3 regions of the Streptomyces yunnanensis genome follow, and region 3 is predicted to be linked to each of the others. Evidence: riboswitches for the same ligand, from Rfam matches in the RefSeq annotation. Region 3 holds a riboswitch; each other region holds the start of a gene.
The links. A riboswitch is a leader RNA that binds a small molecule or an ion and turns the genes downstream of it on or off. The one in region 3 is predicted to bind cyclic di-AMP.
Positions count from the first base shown of each region.

Region 1: another riboswitch for cyclic di-AMP. It lies ahead of MOV08_RS25130 (transglycosylase family protein); the one in region 3 lies ahead of MOV08_RS17415 (C40 family peptidase).
Region 2: another riboswitch for cyclic di-AMP. It lies ahead of MOV08_RS22750 (M23 family metallopeptidase); the one in region 3 lies ahead of MOV08_RS17415 (C40 family peptidase).

Region 1 covers NZ_CP095749.1:5,741,001-5,747,259, reverse strand. Annotated here, with positions in the region: gene MOV08_RS25145 (DUF501 domain-containing protein) at 1-544, opposite strand, end outside; gene MOV08_RS25140 (FtsB family cell division protein) at 668-1,174, opposite strand; gene eno (phosphopyruvate hydratase) at 1,385-2,710, opposite strand; gene MOV08_RS25130 (transglycosylase family protein) at 2,994-3,686, opposite strand; cyclic di-AMP (ydaO/yuaA leader) riboswitch at 3,694-3,863, opposite strand; gene MOV08_RS25125 (transglycosylase family protein) at 4,123-5,214, opposite strand; gene MOV08_RS25120 (cytochrome P450 family protein) at 5,470-6,259, opposite strand, start outside.
Region 2 covers NZ_CP095749.1:5,226,972-5,233,230, forward strand. Annotated here, with positions in the region: gene MOV08_RS22745 (DUF2332 domain-containing protein) at 90-1,208, opposite strand; cyclic di-AMP (ydaO/yuaA leader) riboswitch at 1,632-1,778, shown strand; gene MOV08_RS22750 (M23 family metallopeptidase) at 1,790-3,181, shown strand; gene MOV08_RS22755 (aldo/keto reductase) at 3,303-4,268, shown strand; gene MOV08_RS22760 (hypothetical protein) at 4,350-4,652, opposite strand; gene MOV08_RS22765 (PrsW family intramembrane metalloprotease) at 4,737-6,071, opposite strand; gene trmB (tRNA (guanosine(46)-N7)-methyltransferase TrmB) at 6,177-6,259, opposite strand, start outside.
Region 3 covers NZ_CP095749.1:4,076,794-4,083,052, reverse strand. Annotated here, with positions in the region: partial or broken gene MOV08_RS17425 (C40 family peptidase) at 1-138, opposite strand, end outside; gene MOV08_RS17420 (hypothetical protein) at 727-1,080, shown strand; gene MOV08_RS17415 (C40 family peptidase) at 1,230-2,372, opposite strand; cyclic di-AMP (ydaO/yuaA leader) riboswitch at 2,381-2,549, opposite strand; gene pcrA (DNA helicase PcrA) at 2,802-5,306, shown strand; gene MOV08_RS17405 (peptidoglycan DD-metalloendopeptidase family protein) at 5,388-6,259, opposite strand, start outside.

The sequences.
Region 1 (6,259 bases), 1.7 Mb from region 3:
ACGCTCCCTCGTCGGTCTCGACGGTCTCCCCGCACACGCTCACGCAGGGGCCCTTCTTCCACCACTCGGGCAGCATGGCCAGCGCCTCGTCGCCGAGCGGGTTGACGCCCGGGCCGGCGGCCAGCGAGTGGCCGACCAGCACGTGCAGGCACTTGACCCGGTCGGGCATGCCGCCCGCGCTCGGGAAGCCCTGGAGCACCTCGATGGCGTCCCGGCGGCGGATGTAGTCCTCGTGGGCCGCGCGGTAGGCGGCGGCCAGCTCCGGGTCGGTCGCCAGCCGTTCGGTCATCTCCTTCATCACGCCGTTGGCCTCCAGCGTGCCGATCGCCGAGGCGGCGCGCGGGCAGGTGAGGTAGTAGAGCGTGGGGAAGGGGGTGCCGTCCTCCAGGCGCGGTGCGGTCTCGACGACGTCCGGCTGGCCGCAGGGGCAGCGGTGGGCGATGGCCCGCAGGCCGCGCGGCGGACGGCCGAGCTGCTCCTTGAAGGCGGCGATGTCCGCGGCGGTGGGCTCGGTGGGCTCGGTCTGGGGCGGGGGCGTGTCCATGTGCGCTTTCGGTGAGGGCCGGTGGTGAGTGACGAACGGGCCGGGCGGAGGCACGGCGAGGGCGTGCCGTACGGCCGTGTGCGGGCCCGCCCGTACAGTCTCGCCGCTGCCCGCCGGTGCGGGCTACCGCTTGGTGACCGCGGGGGTGTCGGGGGCGTGGGCGGTGTCGGCGCGGTCGGCGCCGGCGGCGCGGTCCACGTCTTCCCAGAGCTTGTCGTACCAGGGGCGTTGGGCCGCCGCCGCTCCCTTGGGCGCGGCGCGGACCCCGGTCCCGTCCTGGACGATGTACCCGGTCTCGTCCGGCATGACGTAGTGCAGGTGCCGGCGGGCCTGTTGCCGGACGTAGGCCGGGTCCTGCCAGCGGGCCTTCTCGTCGCGCAGCCGGTCGAGCGCGGCGGCGGCGTCCTGGGCCTTGCGGCGCTGGTCGGCGATGTCCGAACGCTGGGAGATGTACTGCCTTATCGGGTACGCCAGGGCGACCACCAGCGAGCACATCACCAGCGCCAGCAGGGCGGCCCGGCCGGTGAGGCGGTTGCGGCGGGGCCGTCGCTTGGCGCGGTGGACGCGGGCTGCGGCCTGTTCGCCGAGCGCCTTGAGCCGGGTCGCGGTGGAGAACCGGTCCGCGGGCACGTCGTCTCGCCTCCCCTTCAGCTTCCGTCCTGACGTCGTCACGGCGGTCGTCATGACGTACGTCCCCGGCAACGGTACGGGACCGGCGCCGGGGACGCTGCGCTTCACCCCGGCTTTGCTCCGTTGTCGAGTCCTCGGGAGCTCAGCCGGACGGTGGTGTGGGGCGGGCCTCAGCCCTTGCCGTGCCTACTGGTTCGCAGAGCGCCGTGCCTACTGGTTCGCAGAGCGAAACCGCGGGAACGCGCTGCGGCCGGCGTACACCGCCGCGTCGTCGAGGATCTCCTCGATGCGCAGCAGCTGGTTGTACTTGGCGACGCGCTCGGAGCGGGCCGGGGCGCCGGTCTTGATCTGGCCGCAGTTGGTGGCGACGGCGAGGTCGGCGATGGTGACGTCCTCGGTCTCGCCGGAGCGGTGCGACATCATGCACTTGAAGCCGTTGCGCTGGGCCAGCTCGACGGCGTCCAGGGTCTCGGTCAGCGAGCCGATCTGGTTGACCTTCACCAGCAGCGCGTTGGCGGAGCCCTCCTCGATGCCGCGGGCGAGGCGCTCGGGGTTGGTGACGAAGAGGTCGTCGCCGACCAGCTGGACCTTGGCGCCGAGCTTGTCGGTGATGACCTTCCAGCCGGCCCAGTCGTCCTCGAACAGCGGGTCCTCGATGGAGACCAGCGGGTAGGCCGCCACCAGCTCCTCGTAGTACTCCGTCATCTCGGCGGCGGAGCGCTCCTTGCCCTCGAACTGGTACTTGCCGTCCTTGTAGAACTCGGAGGCGGCGACGTCCAGCGCGAGCGCGATGTCCTGGCCGGGGGCGTAGCCGGCTTCCTTGATGGCCTCCAGGATCAGGTCCAGGGCCTCGCGGTTGGAGCCGAGGTTGGGGGCGAAGCCGCCCTCGTCGCCCAGGCCGGTGGCCAGGCCCTTGGCCTTCAGCACCTTCTTGAGGGTGTGGTAGACCTCGGCGCCCCAGCGCAGCGCCTCGGAGAAGGACTCCGCGCCGATCGGGGCGATCATGAACTCCTGGATGTCCACGTTGGAGTCGGCGTGCGAGCCGCCGTTCAGGATGTTCATCATCGGGACGGGCAGCACGTGCGCGTTCGGGCCACCGAGGTAGCGGAACAGCGGCAGGTCGCTGGCCTCGGAGGCGGCGTGCGCGACGGCGAGGGAGACGCCGAGGATGGCGTTGGCGCCGAGCGAGCCCTTGTTGTCGGTGGCGTCCAGGTCGAACATCGCCTGGTCGATCAGCCGCTGCTCGGTCGCGTCGTAGCCGACGAGCTCCGGGCCGATCTGCTCGATGACGGCCAGGACGGCCTTCTCCACGCCCTTGCCGAGGTAGCGGTTGGGGTCACCGTCCCGCAGCTCGACGGCCTCGAAGGCGCCGGTCGAGGCGCCGGACGGGACGGCGGCACGGCCGGTGCTGCCGTCGTCGAGGCCGACCTCGACCTCGACCGTGGGATTACCTCGCGAGTCGAGAATTTCGCGGGCTACGACGACGTCGATGGACGGCACGTTGTCTCCTTCAGGGGTGTCTGGAGTTCTCGGCATGAGCCTAACGGCCCCGGGGGGATCCGCTCGCCCGTGGCCCGCTCCGTGGGACGAAAAAACCCAACAAGCAGAACGAAATCCCAGTTCACAGGAGGTTTCGGGGCATTGTTCGCTATGCGGGGAACGTCGTGCCGGGCCGCTCGGGGCGCCGGGGACGGCGCGCGCCGCGTCGGTGCCGGTGGGGACGGCCGGGCGGCCGGGTCCGGCAACGGAGAAGCCCCGCCACGGCGCGCTCGGGGGTACGCGCCGCGGCGGGGCAGCTCTCTCGGGCAGCCGGATCGGCTCAGATGCTGAGCTTCTGGCCCGGGAAGATCAGGTTGGGGTTGCCGCCGACGACGGACTTGTTGGCGGCGTAGAGCGCCTTCCAGTTGGTGCCGTGCGCCTTGGCGATCTTGGCGAGGGTGTCGCCCGACTTGACGGTGTAGGTGTCACCGGAGCGGTGCGCGTCCTGCGGGGCGGCCGGCTGGGCCTTCTCGGCCTTCTTCTCGGCCTTCTCGCGGACCGGGGCGGACTTCTTGGTGGAGCCCTCGGTCTGCTTGCGGGCCTCGGTGCCCTGGCTCTTCTTGACGGTGGAGCCGGAGGGGTTGACGGCGGCGGCCGGGCCACCGGAGGTCAGACCACCGGCAGCGGCGCAGCCCCAGGCACCCGGGCCCTGCATGGCGAGCAGCTTCTCGGCGACGGCGATCTGCTGGTCCTTGGTGGCCAGGTCGGCGCGGGCCGCGTACTTGGTGCCACCGGCGGCGGCCCAGCTGGAGTTCGAGAACTGCAGGCCACCGTAGTAGCCGTTACCGGTGTTGATCGACCAGTTGCCGCTGGACTCGCACTGGGCGACCTTCTCCCAGGTGGCGACCGAGGCGGCGGAAGCAGAGGTGGCGCCCATCAGCGGAACGGCGACGGCGGCGCCGGCGACACCGGCCAGGGTGGCGACGCGGACGGCCTTGGAGCTGCGGCGGTGCTTGCCCTTGTTGATCAGCATCGTGCGTTCGTTTCCTCACCGACGCCTACGAGGTGAGCTGTCGGGTTCGGGCCGTGTGAGCTGCCCGGCCGTGTGTGCTGCACACACGACTTCACCCCAAGCCGACTGACCCGCTCTCACGGGCGGGGTCGGCACTTACCTTGGGTCCCCCGCTCCTGCCTTCGGCGCTTGCGCGTCGTCGACTCCGACCGCCGGCAGGACTCGGCGTGCGATCGAAGGGCCCGCTTTGGCGAGCGGTCCTGACCGTAAGCAGTAACCCTGTTGGTGTTCAAACCCCATCTTCTGAACCAAGTTGACCGTTTTTGATCACCACGCGGGTCATTTCCGCAGGTAGGCCCCGGTATGGCAACGGGGGACAGGTCCGGACCCATCCCCCGCAACGAGAGCCATATCTCACTTTTACGAAACGCCGCGAAAGACGGCGAACTGCCGGTAACTACCCCTGTGTCCGCCCGAGATCGAGCACCTGACCGGGGTGGATCAGATCCGCGTCGGAGCCGATGACGTCCTGGTTGCGGTGGTAGAGCGCGGGCCAGCCGCCCGGCAGGTCATGACTGACGGCGATCTCTGACAGGTTGTCACCCGGGCGCACGCGGTAGCTGCCGGCCTCCGCCGGGGGCGTACGGGGCGCCTCGCCGCCGCGGGAGGCGTGCCGGCCGCGGCCGCCGTCCCGGCCGTCGCCGGCCTCCGTACCGTCGCCGGGCGTCCCGCGGTGCTTGCCGGTGGCGGGCGGCGTAGCGGGGTCGCCGGGCCGGTCCTGGCCGCCGGGCGCGGTGGAGTCGGACGGGGCGGGCGACGCCGGGTCGGCCGGGTCCGTCGAGCCCGACGGGCCGGACGGCGCGGACGGGTCTGCCGGGTCCGCCGGAGAGGTGGACGGGCTTCCCGACGGGGAGCCCGACGGGGAGTCGGTGGGTGCCCCGGAGTCGGACGGGGCGGGCGAGGCGGACGAGGAGCCCGACGGCTCCGGGGTCGCCGAGGGCGCGTGCGGGCCGTCCGCGCCGGCGTCGGAGCCGCTGCCGGCGTCCGGGCCGCGGTCCGTGCCGGAGTCACCGCCGGACGGCTCCGGCGTCCGGGTGGCCGGGTCCGGGTGGCCCTGGTCGCCGCCCGCCGTGTCGGAGTCGCCCCCCGCGTCGTCGGAGGCGCCGCCGCCGTTGTGGCCGTGCGTCGGCCGCGGCGAGGGGCGGGTGGTGGGGCCCGGGTCGACGCGGGGCTTGCGGCCGTCCTTGGTCAGTCCGGCGTTCACCGCGCAGCTGGGGAAGGCGTCCGGGCCGCGGTCGTCGAGTATCGCCTCGGCCACGGCTATCTGCTGGGCGCGACTGGCGAGGTCGGGGCGGGAGGCGTAGGCGGTGCCGCCGTAGTCGTTCCACATCTCCTGGGTGAGCTGGAGACCGCCGTAGAAGCCGTTGCCGGTGGCGGCGCTCCACACCCCGCCGCTCTCGCACTGCGCGACCTTGTCCCAGGTCGTCGTGTCGGCGGCGTGCGCGCCGCTCGCCGCGAACAGCGGCAGGGCCAGGCCCGCGCCGGTCACTCCTGCCGTGACAAAAATGGCCGGTGCTTGTCGGGGGCGACGATGCCGGCCGTTCCCGGAACGCATGCGGTTGCCTTTCGCGCGGCGGTTGAGTTGTCGGATCGGCGGCGGAAGGGGTGCCGTGCGGCAACCCGTGGCCGACCTCGATCGTCGGAGGAAAGGTAGCCGGGGTCACGGGCAGTCACAAGTCGGTGTAGCGGAGATCACGCAATGATTACGTAGCTGACGGAGCGTCAATTATGCGACTGTTCCTGGTCAGGGCCGCTCGGGCGTGAACTCCACCGGCAGGGTGCGCAGTCCGCGCATGATGAGCCCGCCGCGCCAGCGCAAATCATCAGGTTCCGCCGCAAGTCGGAGGTCCGGGAGTCGGGTCAACAGAGTGGCGAGCGCGGTCTGTCCTTCGAGGCGTGCCAGGGGTGCGCCGAGGCAGTAGTGGATGCCGTGCCCGTATCCCAGATGCGGGTTGTCACGCCGCGTGAGGTCGAGCACGTCGGGCTCGTCGAAGCGCGCCGGATCGCGGTCGGCGGCGGCCAGCACCACCAGGACCGGATCCCCCTCGGCGATCCGCGCGCCACCCAGCGTCAGGTCCCGGGTCGCGTACCGCCAGGTGGCCAGCTCCACCGGCCCGTCGTAGCGGAGCAGCTCCTCGACGGCGGTGGCGAGCAGCTCGGTGTCGTCGGCCGCGATCGACTTCTGGAGCAGTTCGCGCTGGGCGGGGTGGCGGAGCAGCGCATAGATGCCGTTGCCGATCAGATTGACCGTGGTCTCAAATCCGGCAAACAGCAACACAAAGCACATAGCGGCGGCCTCGTTCTCGGTGAGGTGCTCGCCGTGGTCGGAGGCCCGGATCAGGCCGGAGATCAGGTCGTCGCCGAGCGCGCCGCGCTTGCGGTGGATCAGCTCGGCCAGATAGGCCCGCATCTTCTTGACGGAGCGGGCGACCCCGCCGCGCGGCCCGCCGCCGTGCCGGATCATCATGCCCGCCCAGTCGCGGAAGTCGTCCTGGTCCTCGGGCGGGACGCCGAGCAGATCGCAGATCGCGTAG
Region 2 (6,259 bases), 1.2 Mb from region 3:
CGCCGCCCGCCGGCCGCCGCCCGCCGCCCGCCGCCCGCCGCCCGCCGCCCGCCGCCCGCCGCCCGCCGCCGGGCGACCGGGCGGGCGCGCTACGACAGCGCGGAAGGGAGCCAGTGCACGCTGCGGCCGTGCGGGTCGGTCAGCGCGACCGGGCGCTCGTCCAGGGCGAGGGTCAGCAGCGGCGTGTCCGCCGCCCCCGGGGAGCGGTGCTCCGGCGCCGTGATCCACGGCAGCACGCTGTGGTGCTCCTGGGAGATCCAGTGGCCCCCGCCGTCCCGTTCGGCGAGCAGCGACCGGACGAGCCGGGCGAACTCCTCGCGCCGGGCGGGCGGAAGGTGGTTCAGCGCCGCGCTGTGGAACACCACCAGCGTCGCCCCGGACGGTACTTGGGCGGCCAGCGCCGGCAGCTCGTCGAGCAGGTCGCCGCGCACGACGGTGGGGCGGGGCGCGGTCCGCGCCGCCTCCACGGCCGCCGAGAGCCGCGCCGCACGGGCCTCGTCACCGGGCCAGACGAGGGCGCGCAGCCACCGCAGGTCGTCCGCCTCCCCGAAGGGGTCGAGCGGCGCCGGGTCGATGCCGCCGCGCCAGACGACCTCGGGCAGGGCGCCGGGCAGCGCCGCCGCGCCACCCTCGCCATCGGGCGCGAACCCGCTCGCGCGGCAGGTGAACGTGACCGGGCTGTCCGCGGCACCCGGGCCGTCCATCGCGCGGCCGTCCTCCTGGACGTACTGGTAGCGGTACCGGTCCGGGTAGAGGCACAGCCCCGCCGGCGTCCCGACTTCCAGGAGGGCCAGTGGCTGCGGCATACGGGCCAGCAGCGGCAGCAGGGTGGCGCACCGGGCCGGTTCGTCGGTCCGGGCGGAGCGGCGCATGATCACCGAGCGGACCTCGTCCCAGTGCCGGATCGTCCACTCGCGCCAGCGCCCGTATGCCGCCGCGCCGCGCGGCCCCCATTCCGCGTGCGGACCGTCGAGCTGGCGCACCGCGGCGAGCAGGAGGTCCGGCTGCTGCTTGTGGCCGGCCGGCAGCGAAGCCGCGAGCAGTTCGCAGAGCTCGTCGTCGTGGCTGATCCGGGCGGACAGCTCCTCGTGGGCGTCGGACCGTCCCCGGGCCTGTTGCCGGGAGAACTCCCAGTACCGGACCGCCATTTCCTGCGGGGTGCTGACCGTGTTCCCGGCGTTTCCGGTGTTCGCGACGTTGACGACCATGGGGCGACGTTACCGTCCTCACTCTCCGTGATCGACGTGCGTCCCTCCGCATAACGAGTGGCGCACAATCGTCGCGAGATCGTTTGGCGGTGTGGCGCCAACTCGCCCAGGTTGCGGACGAATTGGTAGCGAACGTCCCTGCCGCGGGCCCCTAGGGGGAGCCTGCGGAACCCCCGCGGATTCAAGGGAACGCTTGGATTTCCCTCGTCGTCTCTATTACTGTCCGATAACGGAGCGCGGTCGTCCCAGCCGTCGCCAATGGCGGCACCGTGCGCCGACGCCGAATCCCGCACGCGCTGTTCCCGCATGCCCAGAACGTCTCCGAGTCACCCGCCCGAGCCGGCTGTTCGCACGACCCGACCCGTGTCCTCGACCCGCGTCGAGTCGCCCGGATCAACCGGTTTCGAGGGGCCCCGACGGATCCGCCTGGAATTGCCGGGAATTGAGTAGAGGGAACCGGGGAACCACCCTCTTGGGGTGAATCGGGCGCCTCTCGCCAAGCGGTGCCCGTAGGAGACCTTCCTGCTCCGAACCCGTCAGCTAACCCGGTAGGCGAGAAGGAAGGAAAGGAGTGCGCCCCCGTGGCGTCCAACAGGCCCACCCCACATGGCCCGTCCACCTACGGCCTCGGTGGCCCCGCCGACTTCAGTGGCGCGGTCGGCTTCGGTGCCCCCGTCGGTCCGGCCGGTCCCTCCGGGGCCGCCGCTCCCGTCCAGCCGGCCCAAGTCCCGCCGATCGCCGGCGGGTTGAGGGAAGGGCGGTCGCCCCAGGAGCCGTTCTCCCGCGACCTCTCCCACGGCCAGGCGCCCCCGGCTTCCCAGACGGCCCAGAGCTCGCCGCCGCACCACTGGTCGGCACAGGGCGCGCTGCCCGGTGACGCGCCGTCCCCCGGCCCCGAAGGCGGGGGCGAGGCCCGCGGCGAAGGCGACGGGACCGGCGACGAGTGGCTCCCGGCCGACGAGCCGAGCGACGACGACGGGCCGCTCCGCGCGATCCGCGGCAAGCACCGGGTGGCCAGAGCGCGCAGCGGCGGTCTCGCGCGCGGCGGCACGGCACTGGGCGTCGGCGTGATCGCGGCGGTCGGCGCGAGCGGGGTGGCCGCGGCCCAGGGCCGGCCGCCGGTGCCGATATCGATGCCCGACCCCGGCGGGGCGGCCGACGGCGACGGCACGGGCCAGGAGACCGGCACGGCGCTCGCCGCCTCCGCCGGCCCCTCCGTCGCCCCCTCCCGGACCGGCACCGCCCCCGACGAGGCCGCCCAGGACGCCCGACCCGCGGGCGCGGCCGAGGCGCTGCGCAACCGCATCCTCCAGCAGGCTGACGTCCAGCAGGCCGACGCCCCTCAGACCGACGCCCCACAGGACGCCGCGGAGCCGGAGGCCGGTACGGCCGCCGAGCACGCCGCCGCCCCGCAGGCGGACCAGGGCGCGCCCGGGCAGCAGGGGGCGGCGAAACAGGCCGGCGCCGCCGAGGAGCGCACGGAGGCCGCGCCTCCGGCGGCGCAGGGGACCGCACCCCGGGCGGCGGCGGCCGACGCCCCGGCCCCACCGGCGGCCGACCACCGCGCCCACCCGACGCGGACCTTCGTCGCGCCGGTCTCCTCGTACACCCTCGCCGCCGGCTTCGGGCAGTCCGACGACCGCTGGGCCGCGGACCACACCGGACAGGACTTCACGGCCCCAACGGGCACGCTGGTCAAGGCGGTTCACGACGGGACCATCACCCAGGCGGGCTGGGCCGGCGGGTACGGCTACCGCATCGTCCTCACCCTCGACGACGGCACGCAGCTCTGGTTCTGCCACCTGTCCTCGATGGTCAAGACGACGGGCAGGGTCCACACGGGCGACGTGATCGGCCGGGTCGGCGCCACCGGGAACGCCACCGGTCCGCATCTCCACCTGGAGGTCCGCCCGGACGCCGGCGCACCGACGGACCCGGTGTCCTGGCTGCGCGACCGCGGGACCGCCGTCTGACGGACCGGCCGGCCGCCCACGCCCCGTGGGCGGCCGACGGGACCGATCGGGCCCCGGACCCCGGCCCCCGGACGGACGCCGAACGAGGAATAACTCCCCACGTCCTGACGTTGTAACGGGCATGACCGTGACACACGCCCAAGGCTCCGCCCCCACCCCGAAGTCGCTCGGTTCGCTGTCCGTCTCCACCCTCTGCCTCGGCGGCAACGTCTTCGGCTGGACCGCCGACGAAGCCGAGTCCTTCGCCGTTCTCGACGCCTACGTGGCCGGCGGCGGCAACTTCATCGACACCGCCGACGTCTACTCGGCATGGGTGCCGGGCAACAAGGGCGGCGAGTCCGAAACCGTCCTCGGCAACTGGCTCGCGGCCCGCGGCAACCGCGACGACGTCGTGATCGCCACCAAGGTCGGCGCCCACCCCGACCACAAGGGCCTGTCCGCCGCCACCATCAAGACCGCCGTGGACCTCTCGCTGTCCCGGCTGCGCACGGACCACATCGACCTCTACTACACCCACTACGACGACGAGTCCGTCGAGGTGGGCGAGTTCCTGACCGCCCTCGACGACCTCGTCAAGGCGGGCAAGGTCCGCGAGATCGCCGCGTCCAACATCTCGGCCCGGCGCCTCCAGGAGTCGCTGGACTTTTCCGACCGCGAGGGCGTGGCCCGCTACGTGGCCCTCCAGCCGCACTACAACCTCGTCTCCCGCGACACCTACGAGGGCGAACTCGCCGACGTGGCCGCCCGCAACGGCGTCGCCGCCGTCCCGTACTACGCGCTCGCCTCCGGCTTCCTGACCGGCAAGTACCGCCCGGGCGCCAGTGTCGACAGCGCCCGCTCGGAGAAGGCCGCCGGCTACCTCGCGACCGACCGCGGCCGCCGCGTCCTGGAGGCCCTCGACACCGTCGCCGCGGCCCACGGCGCCGAGCCGACCACCATCGCCCTCGCCTGGCTCGCCGCCCGGCCCACCGTCGCGGCCCCCATCGCCAGCGCGCGCACGGTGTCCCAGCTCCCTGCCCTGCTGGCCGTCAACGAACTCGTCCTCACCGACGCCGAGATGTCCCTCCTCACGGAGGCATCGGCCTGACGCGGCACGGCGGTGCGGGGCCCGCACAGGCCCCCGCGCCGCCGGCCGCCGTCGGTCGCGCGGACCCGGCCCGGCGGCGCCTCAGCCGCGTCGGTCCGCCACCGCCCACGAGGCCAGGGCGACGCCGCCGGCCACCGCGAACACCGAAGGCCACGCCCCGATCTTCTTGGCCAGCGGGTGCGACCCCGCGAACGCCGCCACATAGGCACCGCTCAGCGCGGCGGCCGCCTTCGTGCCGGCCTTCTGCTGCCAGCCCCTGGCCGCCACCGCCCCGGCGGCGGCCAGCGCGACGCCGCCCAACGGCCGCTTCTTGGTCCACCGGGCCACGCCGTAACCGCCCACCAGGCCCGTGGCCGCCACCACGCTCGTCGGTATCCCAGCCATCGCAGAATCCTCCCTTTCACGGACAACTCCCACGAGCCTACGCGCGCCCGCATCCCGCGCGCGGAGCACGGTCGAGGGGACGGTTCAGCGCGCGGCGCCGGGCGGCGGCGCGGCTTCGTGCGGCGGGGCCGGGGCCGGGTGGCGCGCCGCCCCGGCCGGACCGGGGCCCGCCGCCCCGCCCGCCCACGCCTGGAGCAGCGCCGGGCCCGCCCACGGCCGGTAGTGCCACAGGCGCTCCAGCAGTTCGCGTTCCCGGGCGGCGAAGTCCGGCGGCGGGCCCGTCAGATGGGCCCGGCGGCGGTGGAAGGACAGGGCGGTGGCCAGCGCCGCGTAGGCGGTGACGGCGCGGGCGGCGGCCGGGCCGTGGGTGCGGCGGGCGATGTCGCGGGCCAGCGCGCGGGTCCGCAGCGAGGCGAGGGCGGTGGGCTCCGGTGGGGCGAGCCAGCCGGTGGCGGTGTACGGGGCGAGGTAGTCGCGGACCGAGCGCAGTTCCTGCCGCCGGGCCCACAGCGCCAGCCAGGTCAGGACCAGCAGCACCGGGACCATGAACGCGCCGTAGACGGTGAGGAAGCCGGCGTCGCTGAGGTCGGAGGCGGCGTTCCAGATGCCGTGCAGCAGGACCGCGGTCGCCAGGCCGAAGAGGATGAGCGCGGCGCGGGCGCCGCGGCGCCGCGGATAGCGGGTCGCGGCGATCCCGAACGACAGCCCGGTGAGGATCGTGAAGAGCGGGTGCGCGAACGGGGAGACCACGATCCGCACGAAGAAGGTGCCGGCGGTGAGGGAGCTCAGACCGGTGTGCCCCAAGGACTGGTCCTCGCCGAAGGCGCTGCCCAGATAGAGGATGTTCTCGGTGAAGGCGAAGCCGGTCGCGGTGATCCCGGCGATCACGATGCCGTCCGTGATGCCGTCGAAGTCACGGCGGCGGAAGCGGTAGAGCAGCACGATGGCGGCGGCCTTCATCACCTCCTCGACGATCGGGGCGATGACCGTCGAGCCCCATGCCTGGGCCTCGGTCGGCGACGTGGAGGCGACGTTGTTGGCCAGCCAGTCGGTGGCGAAGCCGTTGGCCAGGACCGCGACCAAGGTGGCCGCGCACGCCCCCCAGGCGAAGGCGAACGCCAGATTCCGCCAGGGCTCGGGCTCGATCCGGTCCAGCCAGCAGAAGGCCGCGATCAGCAGGGGCACCGGGAAGACGGCCAGTCCGACGCCGACGAGGAGACCCTCGGTGCCGGTCTGCCGCCGGACGATGCCGAGGATGAGCACGCCGGAGAGCGCCAGCAGCGCGGCCAGCGCGATGGCCCGGACGGTCTTGCTGTGCCAGGGCGCGGACCAGCGCCGGGGCCCGCGGTGGGCCTCGGCGGGTGTGTACGGCGGCGGGCCGGCTGGGTGCTCGGGGAGCGGCGGCAAGGACGGGTACACCCATCGACCCTAACGAGGGCGGGACAGTGCGGGCATGCGGGTTTGTCGGGCCGGACCGGCGCGGGCGGGCGCCACCGGGGCCGGGGCCCCGCCGGGCGGCGGCCCTCAGCCCCGGCGGCGGAAGAGCAGGTCGTGCACGACGTGCCCCTTGTCCAGACCCTGGCCCTCGAACCTGGTGAAGGGCCGGA
Region 3 (6,259 bases):
GACGCCGCCGGCCCGCCACGCGGCCAGGGTCAGGCCCGAGCAGTCGTAGGCGGCCGGGCCGGTCGCGCCCCAGGCGTAGGGCTTGCCGAGGGCGCCGTGGGCGAAGGCCACCGCCCGGGCGGCGCGGTCGCCGGGCGCCGGGGCGGGCGGCGCGGGTGCGGCGACGGCCGGTTCCAGGGCGCGCGGCAACGCGTACGCCGGGCGGCGCGGGGCGGCGGCCTCCGGGGAGCGCTCCGCGGTGGCGACGGGGTGGCCGCCGAGCCGGCGGACGCTGCCCAGCCGGCGGGCCCAGCCGGAAACCGCGGTGGCCTGGTGGCTGCCGGTGCGCTCCAGGACCGTGGCGCCGTCCAGGTAGCGCTGCGGGTCCGCGGCGAGCAGCAGCCCGGTGCGGGCGGTGCGGGCCGTACGGGGCCCGGCCGGCGGGGGTGCGAGCGGCGGCCGCTCACCGGCCGTGTGGTGCGACGCCATGGCGGCCGTCACTTCCTTCCCTGCGGGCGGATACGACCGGCGGGGTACGGGCCCGGTCGCCTGCAGGAGGAAGCTAGGCCCGGTGTCGCCGTCGGGAACCCCCTTGCCCGGCATTGCCCGATTCCGACCGCCACCGTGCGGGGGATGAACGGCCCGAAGGCCGGGGGAGGGCCGAGGGGCGGTGGGCCCTGACCGAAGCGGGCATCACGGGCGCCCTGCCGGAAAGGGCGTGCTATGGGGCGGATACGATCCAGCACTATGGACGTAGTAATCAATGTCTTCGTCGCCCTGCACATCATCGGCATCGCCTCCCTCCTGGGCGGCTTCCTGACCCAGATGAAGGCGATGGGCGCGGGCACCGCCCGCTTCGTGCCGGCCATGCTGCACGGCGCGCTGACGATGCTGGTCACCGGCATCGTCCTGGTCGGCCTGAACCAGATGCAGGACCACTCGCTCAACAACATCAAGATCGGCATCAAGATGGCCGTCCTGGTGGTGATCCTGGCGCTGGTCTACGTCAAGCGCGACGAGGAGAAGCTCCCCAAGCCGCTCTTCGGCGCGGTCGGCGGACTCACCATGCTCAACATCTTCATCGCGGTGCTCTGGACCTGAGCCGCCTGCCCGGCCCCGGGCCCCGCATCGCCGCAGCGACGACTCACCGCGCGGTCATCCCGCTCCGTACTTCCCAAAGACGGCGGATGACCGCGCGGCGGCGTGTGGGGGGTGGTTCATGACGGGCGCGCGGCGCGCCCGTGCGCCGGCTACGCGGGCCGGACGCTGCCGTAGATCGGCATGCCGTAGATCGACTCCACCCGGACGCTGGCGCCCGGGTGCGGGGCGTGGATCATCTCGCCGCCGCCGATGTACATCCCGACGTGGCTGATGTCGTTGAAGAAGAACACCAGGTCACCGGGTTGGAGATCGCTGCTGGAGACCCGGGTGCCGACCTTGACCTGGTCCCAGGTCGTGCGCGGCAGATCGACCCCGGCGGCCCGCCACGCGGCCTGCGTCAGCCCCGAGCAGTCGTAGGAGCTGGGCCCGGTCGCGCCCCAGACGTACGGCTTGCCGATCTGGGAGCGGGCGAAGGCGAGCGCCTTCCCGGCCTTGGTGGAGTACGAGCCGCTGTCGGAGCTGCCGCCCCCCGAACCGGTGCCGGTCCCTGAGCCGGCACCGCCGCCGGGCTGCTGCTGGCGCTGCTGGGCCTCCTTGCGGGCCTCCTCGGCGGCCTTGCGCTGGGCCTCCGCCTCCTTCTGGCGCTCCAGTTCGGCCAGCCGCGCCTTCTCCTGGGCGGTCAGCCGGGACAGCAGCTGCCGGGCCTCGGCCAGCTTGGACTGAACGTTTCGCTTGGTCTCCTTCAGGGTCTCCTGCGACTGCTGGAGGGCCTCCAGGCTGTGGGTGGCCTCCGCCCGCTGACGGGCGGCGGTCGCGGCCTGGTCCTCGTAGTCGGTGATCGCCTGCTTCTGCCGTCCGGTCAACTGCTCCATCAGGTGGTTGCGGTCGACGAACTGCTGCGGGTCCTTGGCGAGCATCAGCTGGGCGGTCGGGCTGATCCCGCCGGTCTGGTACTGCGCCGAGGCGAACGCGCCCAGCCGGCGGCGGGACTCGTTCATCTTGTCCGCGAGCCGGGCAGCCTCGTCGAGGAGGCGGTTCACGGTGCGCTGCTGGCCGTCCGCCTTCTCCTTGGCGCCGTTGTACTTCTGGGTGGCCACCTCGGCCTGCCGGTACAGGTCGTCGACCTTCTGCTTGACCTCTCCGATGGAGGGCTGCGGCGCATTCGGGGCGGCGTTCGCGGTCTGCGAGAGCAGCGTGACCGAGGCCAGCGCCGCGGTGGTGAGCCCGGCCGCGGTGCGACGGCCGCCGGGCGTGGCGAGTATGGGGGTGCGCGGCTTGCGATGGGACGCCAAGGCCGGCGACTCCTTCCGTGGACCGCCTACCGGGTTAGCTGTCGGGTTCGGGCGGTGTGCTGACGGAAGGCTTGCCCTACGACCGCTGCGTCCGCCTGGCGACGGCCGCACCGGTCGATTCACCCCAGTGGTGCTTGTGGGTCCCCGGCTCCGGGTGCCTGACGGCAGGACCGGACTCGGCGGGGGCGGCCCGTGCGGACGCTGTCGTCCGCGGGGACAGCGGGCTGCCCGAGCGAGACCGTAGCCAACTCGTGTGGCTCCTGTGAAGGCTGATGTTCGATATGCCCGAAACCTTTTCGTGACCTCACGGTGAGTGTCGCCACGTTTCCGGGCACGAGCGCACAAGTTACCGCCCCGGCCGGCGCAGTACCGGGGCAATCCGCCACTCCGGGACCGGTTGTCAGTGCGGCGGCCTAGACTCGGTGGGCGATGAGCAGCCTCTTTGACGACAGCTTCCTGGCGGACCTCGGCCCCCCGGACGAGGAGCCCCCGCCCCCGCCCGAGGACGAGCCCGGCCCGGCCCCCGAGGACGTGCCCGCCGACCTCTTCGGCGGCAAGTTCGACGCGCCCGTGACCAGGGAGTCCTACTACCGCGACGGTGCCGCCCGCCCGGCCATCGACCCGGCGGCGCTCCTGGAGGGGCTCAACGACCAGCAGAAGGCCGCCGTCGCGCACAGCGGCAGCCCGCTGCTGATCGTGGCCGGCGCCGGCTCCGGCAAGACCCGGGTGCTCACCCACCGGATCGCCCACCTGCTCGCCGAGCGCCACGTCCACCCCGGCCAGATCCTCGCGATCACCTTCACCAACAAGGCCGCGGGCGAGATGAAGGAGCGCGTCGAGGAGCTGGTCGGCCCGCGCGCCAACGCCATGTGGGTCTCCACGTTCCACAGCGCCTGCGTGCGGATCCTGCGCCGGGAGTCCAAGCGGCTGGGCTTCACGTCGTCCTTCTCGATCTACGACGCGGCCGACTCCAAGCGCCTGATGGCCCTGGTCTGCCGCGACCTCGACCTGGACCCCAAGCGCTTCCCGCCCAAGTCCTTCAGCGCGAAGATCTCCAACCTCAAGAACGAGCTCATCGACGAGGAGACCTTCGCCGGCACGGCCGCCGACGGCTTCGAGAAGACCCTGGCCCAGGCGTACGCGATGTACCAGGCGCGGCTGCGCGAGGCCAACGCCCTGGACTTCGACGACATCATCATGACGACGGTCCACCTGCTCCAGGCGTTCCCGGACGTCGCCGAGCACTACCGCCGCCGCTTCCGCCACGTCCTGGTCGACGAGTACCAGGACACCAACCACGCCCAGTACACCCTCGTCCGCGAGCTGGTCGGCCCTGGCACAGACGACATGCTCGCCGCCGAGCTGTGCGTGGTCGGTGACGCCGACCAGTCGATCTACGCCTTCCGCGGCGCCACGATCCGCAACATCCTCCAGTTCGAGGAGGACTACCCGGACGCCACCACGATCCTGCTGGAGCAGAACTACCGCTCCTCGCAGACGATCCTCTCCGCCGCCAACGCCGTCATCGAGCGCAACGAGAACCGCCGCCCGAAGAACCTCTGGACGGACGCCGGCGCCGGCGCCAAGATCACCGGCTATGTCGCCGACACCGAGCACGACGAGGCCCAGTTCGTCGCCGACGAGATCGACCGGCTCACCGACGCCGGCGACGCCAAGGCCGGCGACGTCGCGGTCTTCTACCGCACCAACGCCCAGTCCCGGGTCTTCGAGGAGATCTTCATCCGGGTCGGGCTGCCCTACAAGGTCGTCGGCGGCGTGCGCTTCTACGAGCGCAAGGAGGTCCGCGACATCCTCGCCTACCTCCGGGTGCTCGCCAACCCCGAGGACGCCGTCCCGCTCCGCCGGATCCTCAACGTCCCCAAGCGCGGCATCGGCGACCGCGCCGAGGCGATGATCGAGGCCCTGGCGCTGCGCGAGAAGATCACCTTCCCGCAGGCGCTGCGCCGGGTCGACGAGGCGTACGGGATGGCCGCCCGCTCCGCCAACGCCGTCAAGCGGTTCAACGCCCTGATGGAGGAGCTGCGCACGATCGTGGAGTCCGGGGCCGGCCCCGCCACGGTCCTGGAAGCGGTCATGGAGCGCACCGGCTATCTCGCCGAACTCCAGGCGTCCACCGACCCCCAGGACGAGACCCGGATCGAGAACCTCCAGGAACTCGCCTCCGTGGCCCTGGAGTTCGAGCAGGAGCGCGGCGAGGGCGAGGCGCCGGAGGGTGCCGCCGCGGGCCCGGGCACGCTCGCCGAGTTCCTGGAGCAGGTCGCCCTGGTCGCCGACTCCGACCAGATCCCGGACGAGGACGAGGAGGGCTCCGGCGTCATCACGCTGATGACCCTGCACACCGCCAAGGGCCTGGAGTTCCCGGTGGTGTTCCTGACCGGCATGGAGGACGGCGTCTTCCCGCACATGCGGGCGCTCGGCCAGACCAAGGAACTGGAGGAGGAGCGCCGGCTCGCCTACGTCGGCATCACCCGCGCCCGCGAGCGGCTCTACGTCACCCGCTCCACGATGCGCAGCGCCTGGGGCCAGCCCTCGTACAACCCGGCCTCCCGCTTCCTGGAGGAGATCCCCGACGCGTACGTGGAGTGGAAGCGCACGGGCCCCGCGACGCCGTCGGCGTCCATGGGCGGCCTGTCGTCGCGCGGTTCCTCGGGCGGCGGAGGGCTCGGCGGCGGCATCGGGGCGTCGCTGTCCTCGGCGCGCGCCAAGGGGCCGAGCGGGTTCGCGACCCGGCGCGCGGCGGACCGCCCGGTGGTCGCGCTGGCCATCGGCGACCGCGTCACCCACGACAGCTTCGGGCTCGGCACGGTCGTCGCCGTCAAGGGCAGCGGGGACAACGCCGAGGCGACCATCGACTTCGGCGGCGAGAAGCCCAAGCGGCTGCTGCTGCGGTACGCACCGGTGGAGAAGCTCTAGCCGCGCGGACAGCGCGGACAGCGGGAACGGGCAGGGGCCTGCCGCGGTGTGCGGCAGGCCCCTGGGCGCTCGTACCGGGGTTCAGTACGGGTTGAGGTCGTGGGCGCGGAGCCACGGTATCGGGTCGATCGCCGAGCCGCCGCCCGGCCTGACCTCGAAGTGCAGGTGCGGGCCGGTGGAGTTGCCGGAGTTGCCGGAGTAGGCGATGGTGTCGCCGGCCTTGACCGTGCCGGAGCGGACCTTGGCGCTGCTCAGGTGGCAGTACCAGGTCTCGGTGCCGTCGGGCGAGGTCACGATCGCCATGTTGCCGTAGGCGGAGTTCCACTGCGTGCGGACGGTGCCGTCGGTGGCCGACATGACCGGGGTGCCGTAGCTGACCGGGAAGTCGATGCCGGTGTGCACCGACATCCAGTTCACCCCGGCCTGGCCGAAGAGCGCGCTCAGGCCGTGCTGGGTGACCGGCAGCACGACCTTGGGGCGCAGCGCCTCCTTGCGGGCCGCCTCTTCTTCCTTGCGCTTGCGCTCGTCCGCCTGCCGTTGCTTGAGGTCCAGTCGCTCCTGGGTGCGGCTGGCCCGCTCGCGGAAGTCCTGGGCGCTGGCGCTGAGTCCGGCGAGCTGGCTGTCGAGCTTCTTGTTGGCCGCCGTCGTCCGCTTCGCGGCACCAGCGTCCGGTGCGGCCTGGGTCGTCGTGCCGTCCTTGTCGTCCCCGCCGAACTGGCTGACCGAGGCCGCGGCCGCCGCGCAGACGCCCATCGCGGCGACCGAGGGCACCGCGACGGTCAGCAGCGCCGAGCGCTTGGCCTGGCGGCGCCGGCCGCGACCGCGGACCGCCTTGCCCGCCGGGGGACCGTCGACCCGCAGAGGGGCGTCGTCGTCCGGGACGGCGGTGTCGGGCATCGCCTGGATGGGCATCGCCTGGGTCATCGCGTCGGCGATCGACGAGGGGGCGGGCG